Regions from separate parts of the Nocardia sp. CA-290969 genome, predicted to be linked through region 3. Evidence: predicted binding sites of a transcription regulator. Region 3 holds the regulator's gene; each other region holds the start of a gene.
What was found. The regulator LexA, encoded in region 3, represses DNA repair genes until DNA is damaged. The targets are predictions, from matches to a motif close to CGAACANNTGTTCG.
Positions count from the first base shown of each region.

Region 1 (4,202 bases), 3.3 Mb from region 3:
CGGGTCGAAACCACCGGACCGCAGCAGATCGAAAGTGGTGAGGATATGGGTACCGGCGATCACCGTCTCGGCGTCGTACTCGTGCCCGGCGCCGGTGCGCACCCGCCAGCCGTCGCCGCGACGGGCCAGCGCGGTGACCGGATCCCCGGCCACGATCTCACCCCCGTCGGCACGCAGGCGCGCCACCAGCGCTTCGGTGAGCGCGCCGCTGCCGCCCACGGCCCGGCCCGGCGGCAGGGTGTGCATGAGCGCCGCGAACCCCACCATCGGCGCGGTGCCCGGCTCGGACATGGGTGGACCCGATTGCGCCCCGAACCAGGCCAGCGCCGCCTTCAGCCGTTCGTCGTCGAACCAGGTGTCCAGCAGTGCGTCACCGGACTGCAGGAATTCGCGGGACAGCGCACTCCCGCCGCCGCGGGCGTCGAGACCCCAGAACGACCGCACCAGCCGGCCCGGCGCCGGGGTGCCACCGAACGATCGCATGACGCGCCGGGCGCGCGGTTCCCATTCCGTGGTGAAACGGCGATAGGCCGCCGCGTCGCGTTCGCCGCAGGCGGCGGCGATAGATGCGCAGGTCCGAGCGAGGTCGCGATGGAAGACGATCGGCACCGACTCGCTGTCCGGGCGGACGGGGACGAAGGCCCAGGGATCGCAGTCGAGGTAGCGCAGCCCGAACCGGTCCAGTTCGAGCTCCTCGATGATCCCGGTGTGCCGGATCATCAGATGTGCCGACGAACCGCGATCCACCCGGTGCCCCGGGAAACGCGGCACGGTCGATACCGCGCCGCCCAGCACGGTATCGCGCTCCAGCACCCGCACCGGCCGGCCTTCGCGCGCCAGATAGCAGGCCGCGACCAGCGCGTTGTGTCCGGCGCCGACGATCACCACACTCATGTCAGGGGCAGCGTCCGGCCGAGGATCCCGAAGCGGCGGCTGTCGCCGGCGAAGACGAAATCGCGCAATACGTCCTGGAAACCCATCCGCCGGTACAGCCGCCAGGCGCGGTTGTCCTCCGCCGATACCTCGGGCGTGGAGAGCAGCACCGCGCGTTCGGGCCGGTCCCGCAGAAGTTTCCGGAGCAGGATCGCGCCGATACCGCGACCCTGCGCGCTGGGATGGACGTGCAGCTCGGTCAGCTCGAAATAATCACCCAGCAGGCCCTGCGTCGCCGGTTCCGGCCAGCCGGCCCGGCGCATTCCCGCGTGCACCTGCTGCTGCCACCACTGATGCGGTCCGCCGCGGTAGCCGTAGGCGATCGCGACCAGAGGCGAACTACGCAGATCGAAAACGCCGTTGTGCTCCGGGACCACCGCCGCGACGGCCTGCCAGCCCGCCCGGTGGGTGTGTTCGGTCCACATCGGGGCGCGATGGTGCTCGGTACCGCGGGGATAGTCCATCGCCGCGACGTACACCGCCAGTGCGTCGTGCAGCCGGGCCCGCAACGCGGACACCGACAGGTCGACGACGACCGGGGCGGGGAGATGGTTGGGTTTGACGGCGGTCATTGCGGTATCGGTGGGCTTCCTTCGCGGTCGGTCGGGCGGAGCTGGGCATTTCGGCGGGCGAACTTGTCGGTGGTCGTCTCTATATTCAAGCTCGAGCCACACGTTCGAATACCTGTTCGGCCTTCGCGGTGCACGCTCAGCCTGCCATACCGGCCGGCCGCCGCGGGGTACGACGGGGGAGATACGGAGGGACGGCCATGGCGGATCGAAGCGTTCGCCCGGGTCAACCGGGCCGGGCGGGGATGCTGTTGCAACGCGCCGACGGACTGCTGATGGAGGCGGCGGGGGAGAGTGATCCGCGCGAGCGGTTCCGCGTCGCCTATCTGGCCGCGCTGCGCGGGGCGGGAGCGGTGCTCGCACTCACCGGCGCCGATACCGCGCCGCGGGCACGATCGCGTAACGCGTGGGTGATGCTGCAGCGCGCCGCACCCGAATTCGTGATGTGGGCGGACTATTTCAGCGGGCATTCGGCCACCCGGGCCGCGCTGGAGGCCGGCCTGCCGCGCGAGATCGACGATGCCCGCGCCGACGAGTTCTACGCGCGCGTCGGGGCGTTCCTGCACGACGTCGAGGACCTGATCGCCCCCGAGGCGCGGCTACGCGCGGCCGGCGACGGCACCGAGGCGCCGCGGTAGCGGTCCGGATGGGACACTCCGGCCCGGCCGCCCGCGGCAGGCGTCCGCGCAACGGGCCGACCACGGAGTTCGGCCTCGCCAGGCCTCATCGTGGTTACGAACTTCGTTCTGCTGTACCCATATGGTGGTACGGCTCTGGGGGAACTCGTATCATTGATGACAGATAGCCGCCAAGGGGTTATCTGTCGCCTACCCGGAGGCGACAGCCACGACCTAGTGCCGGGGGAGGTACCGTGCCACTCTCCGAGCACGAGCAGCGCATGCTCGAACAGATCGAGAGCGCTCTCTATGCTGAGGATCCGAAGTTCGCGTCGTCCGTCCGCGGTGGACGTTTCCGTACTGCCTCGAGTCGCCGCAGACTCCAGGCGGCGGCTTTGTTCGTACTCGGGCTCGTCCTGCTCGTCGCCGGTATCGCGCTTCCGGTGCGGCCCGGCGGTTTCCCGATCATCAGTCTGGTCGGTTTCATCGTGATGTTCGGTGCGGGAGTTCTGCTTCTGCTCGGCGGCGGCAAGGGTGGACCGGCAGGCCGGGGCGGTGGTTCCCCGAACGACCCACCGGCCGAATCGGGATCGTCACGAGCCGGTGGTCGTGGCCGGCAGCGCCGGTCCGGCGGATTCACCGAGCGGATGGAAGACCGCTTCCGTAGAAGGTTCGAACAGGACTAGCCGCCCCGCGAGGCGCGCTCGTCGATTTCCAGCGATGCCGCACCGGAACACCGGTGCGGCATCGCTGTCCGCATATGCCCGGAGTGTCGCGTCGCCGGTACCGTGCTCCGTCTCGCGGGTAGTCGGTTCGCTTTCCCCACGGCTCCTCACCGCGGCCTCCCACATCGCCCCACCGGGTTCCCCCACATCGCCCCACGTCCGCTCTCGCGGCGTGTGAACAGGGGGTTTGCTGGAAGTTGACGGGCGCGGCGGGACACGCCGCGCACGGACGCGCGCAAGGAGGCAGAGCGCGCGAAAAGTTCACCTGACCAGTGATAGCTGGCATGACCTGCGAAATCGATGCGGCGGGGAGCCACATCACCCCGTGTTTCGATTGAAAGTGGGGGAAAGTGGGGTAATGTGGAGCGCGCACTACAGGAGAGGCCGTAAGGCGCTCGGCCGGTACATCCGGCCAACACCATTCGAGGTGGTCCAGTAGGAGGTATCGGGGTTGTTTCTCGGTACCTACACACCTCGGCTGGACGACAAGGGGCGACTCACGTTGCCCGCGAAGTTTCGAGACGATCTGGCGGGAGGGTTGATGGTCACCAAAGGACAGGACCACAGCCTGGCCGTCTATCCGAAGGAAGAGTTCACTGCGCTCGCCCGGCGAGCTGCTTCGGCATCCCGGAGCAATCCGCAGGCGCGGGCCTTCGTCCGGGCACTGGCGGCGGGAACCGACGAACAGCGGCTGGACACACAGGGCCGGATCGTGCTGTCGGCCGAACATCGCCGGTACGCCAACCTCACCCGTGACTGTACGGTCATCGGTTCGGTCGACTTCCTGGAGATTTGGGACAAGCAGGCGTGGGAGACCTACCTCGCCGAACACGAGGAGGACTACGCACAAGCGAGAGACGAGGCACTGGGCGGAATTTTCTAGCCCGCGGCGAGTGCCACGCGGCCTCTGCCCGATTGCGGACCCTGACGTACTTCCCCGACGCCAGGTGCCGCTTCGGTCAGAGACCCCGCGGCATTCGTAGCGCCACCGAATTCCCTTCTGTCGCATACGCTGTGGCCGCCCCGCACGGGTGGCGGCGCCGCATCTCACGCAATTTCCGTACCGCTCGTGGCCGGTATCCATACCGGGCACCGCGATCCGGGTCGGCCCGTAGCCGGTCATTTCCCAGCGAGGCACTATTCCGGGAGGTCAGGTGAACCGTGAGCAGCACGGCACACGACATATCCCTGTTCTTCTTGCCCGCGCGGCGCAATTGCTCGACCCGGTGCTGGACCGGCCCGGTGCCGTGTATCTCGACGCCACCCTGGGGCTCGGCGGCCACGCCGAATACTTTCTGCGCACCCATCCGGATCTGCGCCTGGTAGGGCTGGACCGCGATACCGACGCGCTCGCGCAC
Region 1 covers NZ_JBNJNJ010000001.1:4,525,391-4,529,592, reverse strand. The annotation lists gene ACQEVO_RS20590 (phytoene desaturase family protein) at 1-894, opposite strand, end outside; gene ACQEVO_RS20585 (GNAT family N-acetyltransferase) at 891-1,505, opposite strand; gene ACQEVO_RS20580 (SAV_6107 family HEPN domain-containing protein) at 1,703-2,140, shown strand; gene ACQEVO_RS20575 (DUF3040 domain-containing protein) at 2,374-2,805, shown strand; gene mraZ (division/cell wall cluster transcriptional repressor MraZ) at 3,296-3,727, shown strand; gene rsmH (16S rRNA (cytosine(1402)-N(4))-methyltransferase RsmH) at 3,999-4,202, shown strand, end outside.
Region 1: a site for LexA is predicted at 1,611-1,624, ahead of ACQEVO_RS20580 (SAV_6107 family HEPN domain-containing protein). Genes of this name have one in related genera too.

Region 2 (4,202 bases), 120 kb from region 3:
AATGCCTCACCGACAACCGCAACCGCGCCGCGGGCGAGGTCCGGGTCGCGATGACGCGTAACGGCGGCAATATGGCGGATCCGGGTTCGGTGGCCTACCTGTTCCACCGCAAGGGTGTCGTCACGCTGGAGAAGAACGGCCTCTCCGAGGACGATGTGCTGATGGCGGTGCTCGACGCCGGTGCCGAGGAGGTCAACGACCTCGGTGAATCCTTCGAGATCATCAGCGAACCCGGCGACCTGGTCGCGGTGCGCTCGGCCCTGCAGTCCGCCGGTATCGACTACGACTCCGCCGAATCCGGCTTCCAGCCGTCGGTGAACGTCGCGGTCGACGTGGACGGGGCCCGCAAGGTGTTCAAGCTGGTCGACGCGCTGGAGGACAGCGACGACGTGCAGAACGTGTACACCAACGTCGATATCTCCGACGAGGTTCTCGCCGAACTCGACGAGTGATCGATCGGCGGTCGGCGGGGGACTGCACTCCCGCCGATACGAACCTGCTCAGCGCGGGATCAGGTTCTCGTAGTACTCCCGCATGGCGGGGTAGTAGTCGTCGAAATCGGGGCGGTCCGCGCCGGTGAGGGCCGCCCCGAGCATATCGAGGTAGTACTCCCAGCCCGGGCCTGCCGAACCGGCGATCTCCGGCTCGGTCAGATGGTGGGTGAACACCAATTCGGTCTGCCCGGCGTGTTCGGTCAGGGTGGCCTCCAGATGCCAGTCGCCGTACGCGTCGACCGTGCGCAGCGCGAGGTGGCGGGGTGGCGTGCAGGCCTCGATCGTGTAGTCGGCCCAGGGCTGCCCCTCTTCGAAGACGAGCTGCACCTGGATGGTCCGGCCGGCTCCGGCTTCCCCTTTCCACGGCCCGAACCAGCGGGCGGTACGTCCGGATTCGGTGATACTCGCCCACACATCCTCCACGGGTGCGCGGAAGGTGCGGGTCAGGATCATGTCCTGCCCGTTCGGCGTGTTCTCCAGTCGTCCGCTCGGTGGCGTGGTCATGCGTAGTTCTCCAGGTCGTCGGGTTCTGCTGTCGTCCGGCCGGCGGGCTTTTCGGGTTCGGCGCGACGGTGTTCGCGGCGGGTCCGGTAGACCTCGGTGGTCAGCGCGTCCAACCGCTCTTCCCAGACCGCGGGAGTGTCGAGGCCGTCGATCCAGGACCGCAGGTCCCGCAACGGTGCGGTGTCCAGGGAGTAGTAGCGCTTCCTGCCCACCAGGTCGTCGTGCACCAGCCCGGCGTCGCGCAGGACGCGCAGGTGACGGCTGATCGCCGGACGACTGATCGCGAACCGCGCCGCGACGGCACCTGCGGTGAGACGCGTCTCCCGCAGCATGAGCAGGATTTCGCGCCGCACCGGGTCGGCGATCGCCGCGGCTACCTCGTCCACGACGAAAGCGTAACCAGGTGGTTACTCTTTTGTCCAGTGCTTCCGGGTCTCGATCGGAGGAAAGGGGCGCGTGCCGTCCGGGCAGGTGTGGGGCGTGGTTGCACAATGACGGCATGGTGGCTGTGACGGTCGTGCGCGGAGATATCACCGAACAGCAGGTCGACGCGGTGGTCAATGCCGCGAACTCCGAGCTGCTCGGTGGTGGCGGTGTGGACGGGGCCATCCATCGGCGCGGGGGGCCGGCGATTCTCGCGGAATGCCGGCAGCTGCGGCAGACCGACTACCCGAGGGGGCTGCCTACCGGCCAGGCTGTCGCCACCACCGCCGGCGACCTGCCGGCCCGCTGGGTCATCCATACGGTCGGCCCGGTGTGGTCGGCCCGCGGGGACCGGGCGGCGCAGCTGGCGCCGCTACTGGCGTCGTGTTACCGCGAATCCCTGCGGGTCGCCGGTGAACTCGGGGCACGCACGGTGGCCTTTCCGGCGATATCCACCGGCGCCTACCGCTGGCCGATGGACGATGCCGCCCGGATCGCTGTCGCCACGGTCCGGGAACAGCCCACCACGGTCGAGGAAGTGCGGTTCGTGCTGTTCGACGCCGCAGCCTACGACGTATTCGCCGCGCAGCTCGCGTAGTAACCGGGGATCGGGATCGACCCGGGCCGCAGTGTTTCGTGGACGGCGCCGGAGTGAATCGCTGCGAGCTTCGGCACGGTGTCCTCGCCCGTGGCGGTCGGCGGTGTCCTGGATCGAAGTGCTGAGTCGTACGTTGATCGGCGCGTAGCGGGCGGTCCGCCGACGGATGCGAGCGCGGGTGGCCGTGCCTGCGGAGCGGACGTCCGTGTCACTGCGGGGGAGAAATCGTGTCCTGCACTAGACTTCGAACAACTGTTCGTTCTGGGAAAGGTTGTGCGGGTGCGGGTGATGGGCGTCGACCCCGGGCTCACCCGGTGCGGGTTGAGCGTGGTCGACGGGGGAGCGGGGCGCAGTGTCCGGGCCGTCGCCGTCGATGTGGTGCGGACCCCGGCCGATCTCGATTTGGCCCGGCGGTTGCTGCGGATCGCCGATGCCGCCGAGGAGTGGATGGGTGTGCACCGCCCCGAGGTGGTGGCGATCGAGCGGGTTTTCGCCCAGCACAATGTGCGCACCGCCATGGGCACCGCGCAGGCGGGCGGGGTGATCGCGCTGGCGGCCGCGCGCCGCGATATCCCGGTGATGTTCCATACTCCCAGTGAGGTGAAGGCCGCCGTCACCGGTAACGGTGGGGCGGACAAGAAACAGGTGACCGCGATGGTCACCCGGATCCTCGGGCTCGCGACGCCGCCCAAACCGGCCGATGCCGCCGACGCGCTGGCACTCGCCATCTGCCATTGCTGGCGGGCACCGCTGATCGAGCGGATGGCCGCGGCGGAGGCGCTGGCCGAACGGGCCCGCCGGCAGTACACGGAACGACTGGAACAGCAGCGGAAGGCGGTGCGCGGGTGATCGCGTCCATACGCGGCGAGGTGGTCGAACTCGCTCTCGACCACGTGGTGCTCGAAGCGGCCGGGGTGGGGTACCAGCTCAACGCCACACCCGCCACGCTGGCCGGTCTCACCCGCGGCGAACAGGCCCGCCTCTACAGCGCGCTGATCGTGCGCGAGGATTCGATGACCCTCTACGGGTTCGCCGATACCGAGGCCCGTGATCTGTTCGGCCTCCTGCAGACCGTTTCGGGGGTGGGACCGCGGCTGGCGATGGCGGTGCTGGCGGTGCTGGAACCCGAGACCCTGCGCAAGGCGCTGGCCGCCGGCGATATCGCGGCGCTGACCCGGGTGCCGGGAATCGGTAAGCGCGGCGCCGAGCGGATGGTCGTGGAATTGCGGGACAAGGTGAATCTGGTGCCGGTCCCCGCGGATAAGCCGGGGGCCGTGCCCGTACCGGTCCGGACGCCGGTGCGCGACCAGGTCGTGGAGGCGCTCACCGGCCTCGGTTTCACGCTGAAGCAGGCCGAACCGGCGGTGGACGCGGTACTTGCCGAACAGCCGGACGCCGATAATTCCACCGCCCTGCGCGCGGCCCTGGGGATGCTGGCATGAGTGAGTCGGGCCCGGAGGCGGTAGTGCAGCGTGACCACGCAGGGCCCTCGCTCATGCCCCGTCGACACCTCGAGGACCGCTAGCGCTCATGGAGTACGACGACGCCTTGGATCCGGAACATTCCCCGGTCAGTGCCGGTTATCTGCCCTCGGACGGTGAGATCGAATCGGGGTTGCGCCCCACCTCGCTGGACGGATTCATCGGGCAGCCCCGGGTCCGGGAACAGCTGACCCTGGTGCTGCGCGGTGCCCGGGCGCGTGGCGGCACCCCCGACCATATTCTGCTGTCCGGCCCGCCCGGCCTCGGTAAAACCAGTCTGGCGATGATCATCGCCGGCGAACTGGGCACGGCGTTGCGGATCACCTCCGGCCCGGCGCTGGAACGCGCCGGCGATCTGGCCGCCATGCTCAGCAATCTGGTCGCCGGGGATGTGCTGTTCATCGACGAGATCCACCGGATGGCCCGGCCCGCCGAGGAGATGCTGTATCTGGCGATGGAGGATTTCCGGGTCGACGTGGTGGTCGGCAAGGGGCCCGGGGCGACGTCCATCCCGCTCGAGATCGCCCCGTTCACGCTGGTCGGCGCCACCACCCGCTCCGGGGCGCTGACCGGGCCGCTGCGCGACCGGTTCGGTTTCACCGGCCATATGGATTTCTACGAGCCCGAAGAACTGCTGCTCATCGTGCAACGGTCCGCGCAGATCCTGGGGGTCGATATCGACGCCGAGGCGGCCGCCGAAAT
Region 2 covers NZ_JBNJNJ010000001.1:1,345,354-1,349,555, forward strand. The annotation lists gene ACQEVO_RS06365 (YebC/PmpR family DNA-binding transcriptional regulator) at 1-452, shown strand, start outside; gene ACQEVO_RS06370 (SRPBCC family protein) at 501-998, opposite strand; gene ACQEVO_RS06375 (metalloregulator ArsR/SmtB family transcription factor) at 995-1,384, opposite strand; gene ACQEVO_RS06380 (O-acetyl-ADP-ribose deacetylase) at 1,498-2,019, shown strand; gene ruvC (crossover junction endodeoxyribonuclease RuvC) at 2,299-2,868, shown strand; gene ruvA (Holliday junction branch migration protein RuvA) at 2,865-3,461, shown strand; gene ruvB (Holliday junction branch migration DNA helicase RuvB) at 3,550-4,202, shown strand, end outside.
Region 2: a site for LexA is predicted at 2,265-2,278, ahead of ruvC (crossover junction endodeoxyribonuclease RuvC). Genes of this name have one in related genera too.

Region 3 (4,202 bases):
ACCGAGCTCTGGTGGATGATCCAGGAACTACGGGTCAGCCTGTTCGCGCAGCGGCTCGGCACCCCGTATCCGGTGTCGGTGAAGAGGATTCAGAAGGCGGCCGCCGCTATTCGGCGCTGATCACAGCCGACGCCGTGCGGTTCCGGGTGCTCCGGCCCACGGCACCGAATCCCTCTGCGGCTGTGCGGTGCGGAGGAATCGACCCGATGCGCGGGGCTCCGGAGTCTCCGGTCCGGTAAGAGTGCCCTGGTCTTCAGCACCGTCGCCGCCGGACCGCAGCGGCCGGTCGGCGCATATCCCGCCGACGTCGCAGAGAGCCGACCCGACTCCTACACGACCACATACGTACAGCGGGTGCCCCGGCGAACGTTGTGCAACGCCGAGCGGATACCCACCCGGCGGCTGCACCGGATCACTCGCCGCCGACTACCGCGGCACGCGCCCGGCGGATCTCCCGGATCTCGCGTTCGAAATCCTCGGCCGAGGTGAACGATCGATACACCGAGGCGAAACGCAGGTACGCCACCTCGTCCAACTCGCGTAGCGGCCCGAGTATCGCCAGGCCGACCTCATGGCTCGGCACCTCGGGCGATCCCTTGGCCCGCACCGCGTCCTCCACCTGCTGGGCCAGCAAGTTCAGCGCGTCGTCGTCGACCTCGCGGCCCTGACAGGCCCGGCGCACCCCGCGGATGACCTTCTCCCGGCTGAAGGGTTCGGTGACCCCGCTGCGTTTGACGACCGACAGGATCGCCGTTTCCACGGTGGTGAAGCGACGGCCGCATTCGGGGCATGAGCGTCTGCGGCGAATGGCGGCGCCCTCGTCGGCCAGTCGCGAGTCGACGACCCGGGAGTCGGGGTGTCGGCAGTACGGGCAATGCATCCGGGGTCCTTCGTCGCTGCGAACGCTCGCGGCCGAACCGGCGGCGGTCGCGGGTCCGGCGAGCGCTGGCACCGGGTGGCTGCCCGGTGCCGGGTGGGCCGGTGGCAGGCACCGGCTCATCTGCATAACACATCGAGGATACCGGCACGGGGTGTGCCGTGGTTTCGCTCACCCCGGGACCGCGCCTGGACCCGGCCACGAGCTACCGGATCCCGGATCCCGCGCCGGCGGCCGGCGGCACCGCCACGGCCGGTATTCCGGCCGGAACGGGGGCAGGTTGGGGTTCGGGTGCCCGCAGATGCGCGAGGGCGAGGAAACCGGTCACGACGGCGGCCGTGATCACTGCCGTAAGGGCCGTCGCCGCGAAACCGGCGCGGGCGCGCTGGACGAGCTCGTCCGGAACAGGCGCGACCGCAGGGCCCCGGCGAGCCGGGGACCGCACGGGTTCCACGCGGGCAGCGGCGCGACGACGGCCTGGTGCGCCCGCCTGCGTGCCGGAACGCGATCCCACTACCGCACGACCGCCGGACCCCGCCGCCGGCCGTGCCATCCCGGTACAGGGCCGGGCGGCACGGCCGGCGACCGGCATCGGTGACCCGCCACCATCCGGATGCCCCGTTCCGGTCTCCCCCGGCGGGATCGGAACGAGTGCCGGACGTGCGGTGGCGTCTTCCCACGCACCGGTGCCGGTCACGCTGATCGCAGTGTTCATCGGATGGACCTCCGTGCTGGTCGCTTCGCGGAACCTCGGCTGGATTCGATCAAATGTTCGACGAACTGATGTTCGAATTTCTACCATGCGAAGGAGCCGTTGTCAGTAGCAACGCCGGACATACCTCGAACAGATGTTTGATAGATCGCAACGCTCGGACTAGATTCACTGCCACGGTATGAACTTCGGGCACCTCCGGCGCGGAGCCACCACCAGGAGTGGTCCGCCGGACGCGAAGACCGACGAGAAAGGGCGGTTGTGGTGAGCCAATCAGACGACACGGGTGACGGAGCCGATATCGGTGCCGGCCCCGAACCGGTGGCGACCGGGGCGGATCTCACCGTGCGTCAGCGCAAGGTGCTCGACGTGATCCGATCCTCGGTGAGCATGCGCGGCTATCCGCCCAGCATCCGCGAGATCGGCGACGCCGTGGGGCTGAACTCGACCTCGTCGGTCGCCCACCAGCTGCGCACACTGGAGCGCAAAGGCTATCTGCGCCGCGACCCCAACCGCCCCCGCGCCGTGGACGTCCGCGGAATGGACGAGGCCGTGCGTTCGGTGACGACCCTGGCTCCTGCCGACGGCGCGGTCGCCGCCGACACCGTCGCACGCGCCGAGGACGGCGGCACAGACCAGCCCGTCCCCACCTACGTCCCGGTGCTGGGTCGCATCGCCGCCGGTGGCCCGATCCTGGCCGAACAGGCCGTGGAGGATGTGTTCCCGCTCCCGCGTGAACTGGTCGGCGACGGATCGCTGTTCCTGCTGAAGGTCGTCGGTGAATCCATGGTCGACGCCGCCATCTGCGACGGTGACTGGGTGGTGGTCCGGCAGCAGAACGTGGCCGACAACGGCGATATCGTCGCGGCCATGCTCGACGGCGAGGCCACCGTCAAAACTTTCAAGCGCAGCGGTAAGGATGTCTGGCTGATGCCGCACAACCCGCTGTTCGAGCCGATCCCGGGTAACGACGCCCGGATCCTGGGCAAGGTCGTGACGGTGATCCGCAAGATCTGAGCGGACCGGCGTGGCACGGTGCGCGGGTGTACACGGCGCTCACCGCGGGATACCGGAGCGAGGTGGTGAGAACCGTTGAGCAGGCAGACCGTTGTCGTCGCGAGGCCACGCACCGATGCCGATCTCGCGGCCACACCCGGCCTGGTGTGGTACGCGGCCTACGGGTCGAATGCGAATCCGGACCGGCTGGGCTGCTATCTGTCCGGTGATGTTCCCGATGGCGCCGTCGGCGCACCGGTCACCACGCCTGCGAGCGAGTCCGTCTCCGGCCGGTCGCCGCTGCGCGGCTGCCGGGACCGGACTCCGCCCGCGCGGTCGATCGGCATGGTCCTGCCCGGGTTGCTCTATTTCGCGACCCGCTCGGCGATCTGGTCCGGCGGGCGCGCCTTCTACGATCCGGCGACGCCCGCCGAAACTCCGGCGCACGCATATCTGCTCACCCGGGGCCAGTTCAGTGATATCGCCGCGCAGGAGATGTACCGCCCCGCGGGTACCGACCTCGATCTGACCGAGGTCCTGCGGACCGGCCGCGCCCACCTCGGCCCCGGTCGTTACGAAACCCTGGTGTGTCCCGGCTCTTTTCAGGGCGTACCCATCGTTACCTGCACAGCCGGCCGCAGGTGGCGCGACCTGCCCGGTAACCCGCCCGCACCGGCGTATCTCCGCCGGATCGGCATCGGACTGCGCGCGGCGCATCGCTGGTCGGTCACCGAGACCGCCGGCTACCTGGCCAGCCGCCCGGGCGCGGCGGGACAGTGGACCCCGGAAGCTGTTGCCGGGCTCCTTTCGGACGCAGATCCACCGACGCCGCCGGCGCGCTGAGCGGTGATACCGGCGAAGCCTCCTGACACAGCCCCGCCGACGGGTCGGCCTACCGCGACCCGCGCCTGACCGGACACCTCGGCGCGGGCCGCGCCGGAGCGGCCGGTCCCCGTGGGCAACAGTCCGGACAGCAGCGCATCCCGGTGGCGCCGAACGCGCGCAGATTCAATGATCCTCAGCGATGCGCTCGGCGACCCGCTGTCCGGGTGGTTTCGGTATCCCGCGGGCCGCCCCATTCGAACGCCGCCGAAACCGCACGGGCTCCCGCCCGGATGAGCCGGGCATAACGTGCCCGGTCGGCCGGTCCCACCTCCGCGCGCAGCGGACCCAACTGCACTTCGTAGGGCGTTTCCGCGCCCCGGTACACCGGTGCGGAGATGTAGCTCACCGGAAGCGCGTGCGGCGCTTCGAGATCCGCCGCGGTGTAGGCGCGTGCGGTCAGCCGGGCGAGCTGACGCAAGAGTTTCGCGCGCAGCGCCGGCTGCAGGAGTTCGGCACCGAGCGCGCCGAGGAGTTCGGTGAGCACGTCGACCAGTCCGGCGTCGTCGTCCTCGGGCCGGAACATGGCGAATCCGTACGCGGTAACGAAATCCAGCAGCTCGCGGGCTCCGGCCTGGTTCCTCGCCGAGCCGAGCCAGCGGTCACGTTCGGCGGCCGGCCGCCACGGCATCACCGCGGCACCGGCCGGATACGCCAGCGGGATCGACTGTCCCACCGACAATCCGGGCACGACCGGCGCGTTGGCGTACTGTTTGGCGACGAGGGTGAGTCGGT
Region 3 covers NZ_JBNJNJ010000001.1:1,221,954-1,226,155, reverse strand. The annotation lists gene hrpA (ATP-dependent RNA helicase HrpA) at 1-120, shown strand, start outside; gene nrdR (transcriptional regulator NrdR) at 413-880, opposite strand; gene lexA (transcriptional repressor LexA) at 1,890-2,606, shown strand; gene ACQEVO_RS05805 (histone deacetylase) at 2,682-3,428, shown strand; gene ACQEVO_RS05800 (helix-turn-helix domain-containing protein) at 3,604-4,202, opposite strand, start outside.

Region 4 (4,202 bases), 4.7 Mb from region 3:
ACCGGGACTGTCCGCGCGATACCTGAAAGACAACACCGTGCTCGGCGTCCAGCACCGCGCCACGAGCCGCCTCGTGCTGCTCGGTGAACCGCTGGCCGCGCAGTCGAACACGGTCGAGATGGTCACCCGCCTGCGTGCCGACACGGCCGGTGACTGGCAGATCGGCTTCGGCAGCGTGGGCCATATCCGGCTCGATATCGACGGCGAAACCGTACTGGACGAGAACGTGGCCCTGGATTCCGGCGATCCGGCGGCGGCCCTGCTCAACCCGCCCCAGCGTCACGTGACTCGTACGCTGGCCGCCGGCGACGAGGTCGAGGTACGGCTCGTGACCGGCATCGAGGAGGCGATGCCCGGCCTCGGCATCATTCTCGGCGCGACCCTCGGTATCCGGCGCCCACAGCGTGACGACGACGAGGAGTTCGCGGCAGCGATCGACCTGGCGCGCGCGGCCGAGGTGGCCGTGGTCGTGGTCGGCACCACGGAGCAGATCGAGAGTGAGGGCGTCGACCGCACCACCCTGCGACTGCCCGGCCGGCAGGACGACCTCGTCGCCGCTGTCGCGGCGGTGAACCCGCGCACGGTCGTGGTGGTGAATTCCGGTGCGCCGGTCGAGATGCCGTGGCGTCACGACGTCGCCGCGGTGCTGCTGGCCTGGTTCCCGGGCCAGGAATTCGGCGCGGCGCTGGCCGATGTGCTCACCGGCGCCGCCGAACCCGGCGGCCGGCTGCCCACCACCTGGCCCGGGACCATGCCCGACGTCCCGGTCGTGAACACCACGCCCGTCGACGGTGTCCTCGGCTACACCGAGGGCATCCACATCGGTTACCGCGCGTGGCTGCGAGCGGGTACCGAACCCGCCTATCCGTTCGGCCACGGCCTCGGCTACACGACGTGGTCGACCGCGGACCTCGTCGTCGCGGGACGCACCGCCTCCGTGACGGTCACCAACACCGGTGATCGCCAGGGCAAACACGTTGTGCAGGCGTACCTCTCACGCCCGGACAGCACTATCGACCGTCCCGTTCGCTGGCTCGCCGGCTTCACCGCGGTTACCCTGCCACCGGGCGAATCCCGCACGGTCTCCATCTCCCTGCCCGACCGCGCCTTCCAGCACTGGGGACCCGACGGCTGGGAGACCGAGCCGGGCGAATTCACCCTGCAGGTAGGCGCCTCGGTCGCCGATCTCCCCCACACCGCCTACGTCTCCTGACCCAACTGCTCGACCGTCCTCGGAAACCGCAGGCCGAGGCGTATGCGAACACCCGCCTGGCCTGCAGTGAACGGTTTGCTCAGCTCACGCCTGGATGCATAGTGCCCACCGGGGCACTATGCACAAGGGCACGATCGGGTAGCCCGGGCGCGTTCATAACAGCTTCACCCCTGCGATCCCGCCAAGCCTGAATCATGAAACCGCAGGTCGGTGAACTACAGGCAGTTCTTCCCGGTTCATGACCATATTCGCCGTTGCCTCAGCCCACTGCCGCCAACGCTCGCCACGCCTTCCGGGAACGCGATCGGGCCCGCGGAGCGGCGCATTCGATTCGCCGGCGCGCCTCGGAGGTACTGATCCGCAGCAGATCACTCAGTAGCTCTGCCGTGTCCCGATAGCCGGTGTCGGCAGCGAGACCACGGCGCTCGGCCCCGGCAACGGCGGCGACCATGGCGGCACCCAGCCGCCGCCGGTGGCGCTCGGTTTCGACGAGAGTGCGCAGCAAGTCGACATCGGCCAGTTCCGACCATCTCCGGGCCGGCGCGTGCGGTGCCAGTGCAGTCGAATGTGTGTTCACCCCGCGGAGCTTACCGCACACATAGAACATATGTTCGAAGATGGCCCCGACCGCCGGGTCGTGTCCGGGCAGCCGGCGCGCCCGTGCTCGCCGCCCCGGCGAAGCGGGACGACGCGACCGCGTTCACGGCGTCAGTGCGAGTAGTCCCGGAAGGTCATCACGCCGCCGACCAGGAAAACCAATATCGCGAGGATGTAGACGGTGACGCGGAACCACGTCGGGCCGTAGTAGCTGACCGCCATCGCCGCACCGAGCGCCGCGAGAATCAACACCACCCCGTAGAACGGTGTGCGCTGCTCTCTGTCAACCATTCCTCCAGTGTCCTCCGCCGACACTGCGGGTGGCAACGCCGCGGGGATTATTCCGGCGACGATCCGGATCCGGCGGCAGATTCCCCGATCCTTCCCAACATTGGGAATTGTTCGATAATCGTGCATACGGGTTCCGGCTGGTGATCGCTGTCTTGTCCAACCGGCTTCCCCAAGAGTGTGACCGCATAGCAGGAGCTGGTCCATTCTGCTGTGGCAATGAGGGGCCGCTTGTGTTCGTGGGACTGGCCCGGGTGATCGGGCGACTCGACGCGGCAGCCGGGAAGGCGGCGCGGGCCGGCACGAACCATCTCAGGGACACCGGTGACCGGCTACGCGGGCAGGTCACCCGGCTCGAATCCGCCGATGATTCCGGCGCGCGTTCGATCGGGACCGTACGCGGCGAAGGCAATCTGGTCGGAACGGACGCCGCGGGCAACTTCCGGTTGTTCCGTGCCGAAGACGTGGTCAATGTGCCGCTTCGGAATCGCGACGGTGAGGTCATCGGGGTTTCCTTCCCGTCCAGGCGCGGCGACGCGGAAAGCAAACAGAGATGGGCACGAGCCGATCTACGCTCCGCCGATTTCGTGCACTATGCCTTCTGGAACAAGACTCCCGGAGCACGGAAGCCTTCCTGGGCGTTCGGCCGGCGCCGCGAAGCGCCGTGGGCTACGGACTCCCCGGGAAAGCAACCGATCTACATCCACGCCCACGCCCGCAGCCGGACCTTCGATGTGAAGATCAAGACCGGCCGATGGTCGTCCTCGGTTGTCCAGATCGACGGCCCGACCTACGGCGAGTTGATTGCGGACAATCAACATCTGGAACGTGCGCTGTTGTCCCGCCCGGACAGCCCGTTCGTCTTGCTGTCGTGCAGCCCGGCCGAGACCGGCGGTGTTGCCGCGAAAACCCTGGCCGAACATCTGCATACGAAAGGGGCGCTGTCCAACGATATCTATGCCGCCAAGGGCGAGGTCATGACGCGGACTTCACTGCGCGGCGATGAGAAATCCTCGCTGGTCGGCGTCGAGGTCGACCCTGTGGCCGGTGATTCCACGGAATCCTTGTGGGAGCGATTCCGAAAACCTGGAGCCGCGCCCCCACCGGCCGCCGGCGGGACCTGACGGAATCCACGGTGGGTGTCGTACTTCCGGACAGCGTCGCGGTATTCCTGAACGTTCTCGGCATACCGTGGATCAACGTGGACGAAGACCAGGTCCACGAGACCGCCGGGCACATCCGGACCTTCGTCGCCGACCTGGACAACACCTTACGGTCGGCCAACGACTACATGTCCGCGCTGGAAGCGGAGTATTCGGGTCGGGGTTACCAGCTGTTGCTGGCCGAATGGGCGGCCGTCGACAGCACCCATATGTCGGCCCTGCGCACGGGGGGAACAACCGTCGCGGGTGTACTCGATGTGGCGGGCACCATGATCGCCGCACTCAAAGCGGTGGCCGTCGCCGAGCTCGCGGCCCTCTTCACCGCGGCGGGCGCGCTGCTGGTGTCGGGCGTCGGCGCGACACTGCAGCCGGTGGTCGCCGCGGCGGTACGGCGAATCGTGCTGGCCTTGAAGATCGCGGTCGAAGAGCACATATTCGGAGAGCTCCTCGAACTGGCCGTGACCGAGTTCGAAGACGTGGTCCGCGATGTCGTCGAAGGTATCGGCGATTTCGCCTACCGGGTGGCGGCCGCGGCCCTCGACGTCGGCGGGACTCCGGCGGAGCTGCGGCTGGATCCGGCGGGGGCACGGCGATATGCCGATGCGATCGCGGGTCTCGGCGACGATATCGCCGAGCATCATGCCCGGCTCACCGAGAACCTCGCCCAGGTGGGCGACGGTAGCCGGTCCGGCCTACTCGACGAACCTGCCTCATCGGCGAACGGAATCGGCTCCGGGACCACGGCAGAAGCCCCACCCGCACCAGAAGGCACCCTGCTCGAGCAGACACGGACACCGTCCGGGCATTCTCCCCTGTCCATTGCCGCCGGGAGCGCGGCCCACGAAGTTCCCCGGACGCCCGGCGCAAGAACTGAAGACCAACTCACCCGAGAGGCCGCTGCGGCGCAGCCCGGCCCGATCTCGGCGACAACACCGGTCGCT
Region 4 covers NZ_JBNJNJ010000001.1:5,927,645-5,931,846, forward strand. The annotation lists gene ACQEVO_RS26895 (glycoside hydrolase family 3 protein) at 1-1,213, shown strand, start outside; gene ACQEVO_RS26900 (DUF222 domain-containing protein) at 1,473-1,790, opposite strand; gene ACQEVO_RS26905 (hypothetical protein) at 1,922-2,101, opposite strand; gene ACQEVO_RS26910 (hypothetical protein) at 2,332-3,222, shown strand; gene ACQEVO_RS26915 (hypothetical protein) at 3,234-4,202, shown strand, end outside.
Region 4: a site for LexA is predicted at 1,814-1,827, ahead of ACQEVO_RS26900 (DUF222 domain-containing protein). Genes of this name have one in related genera too.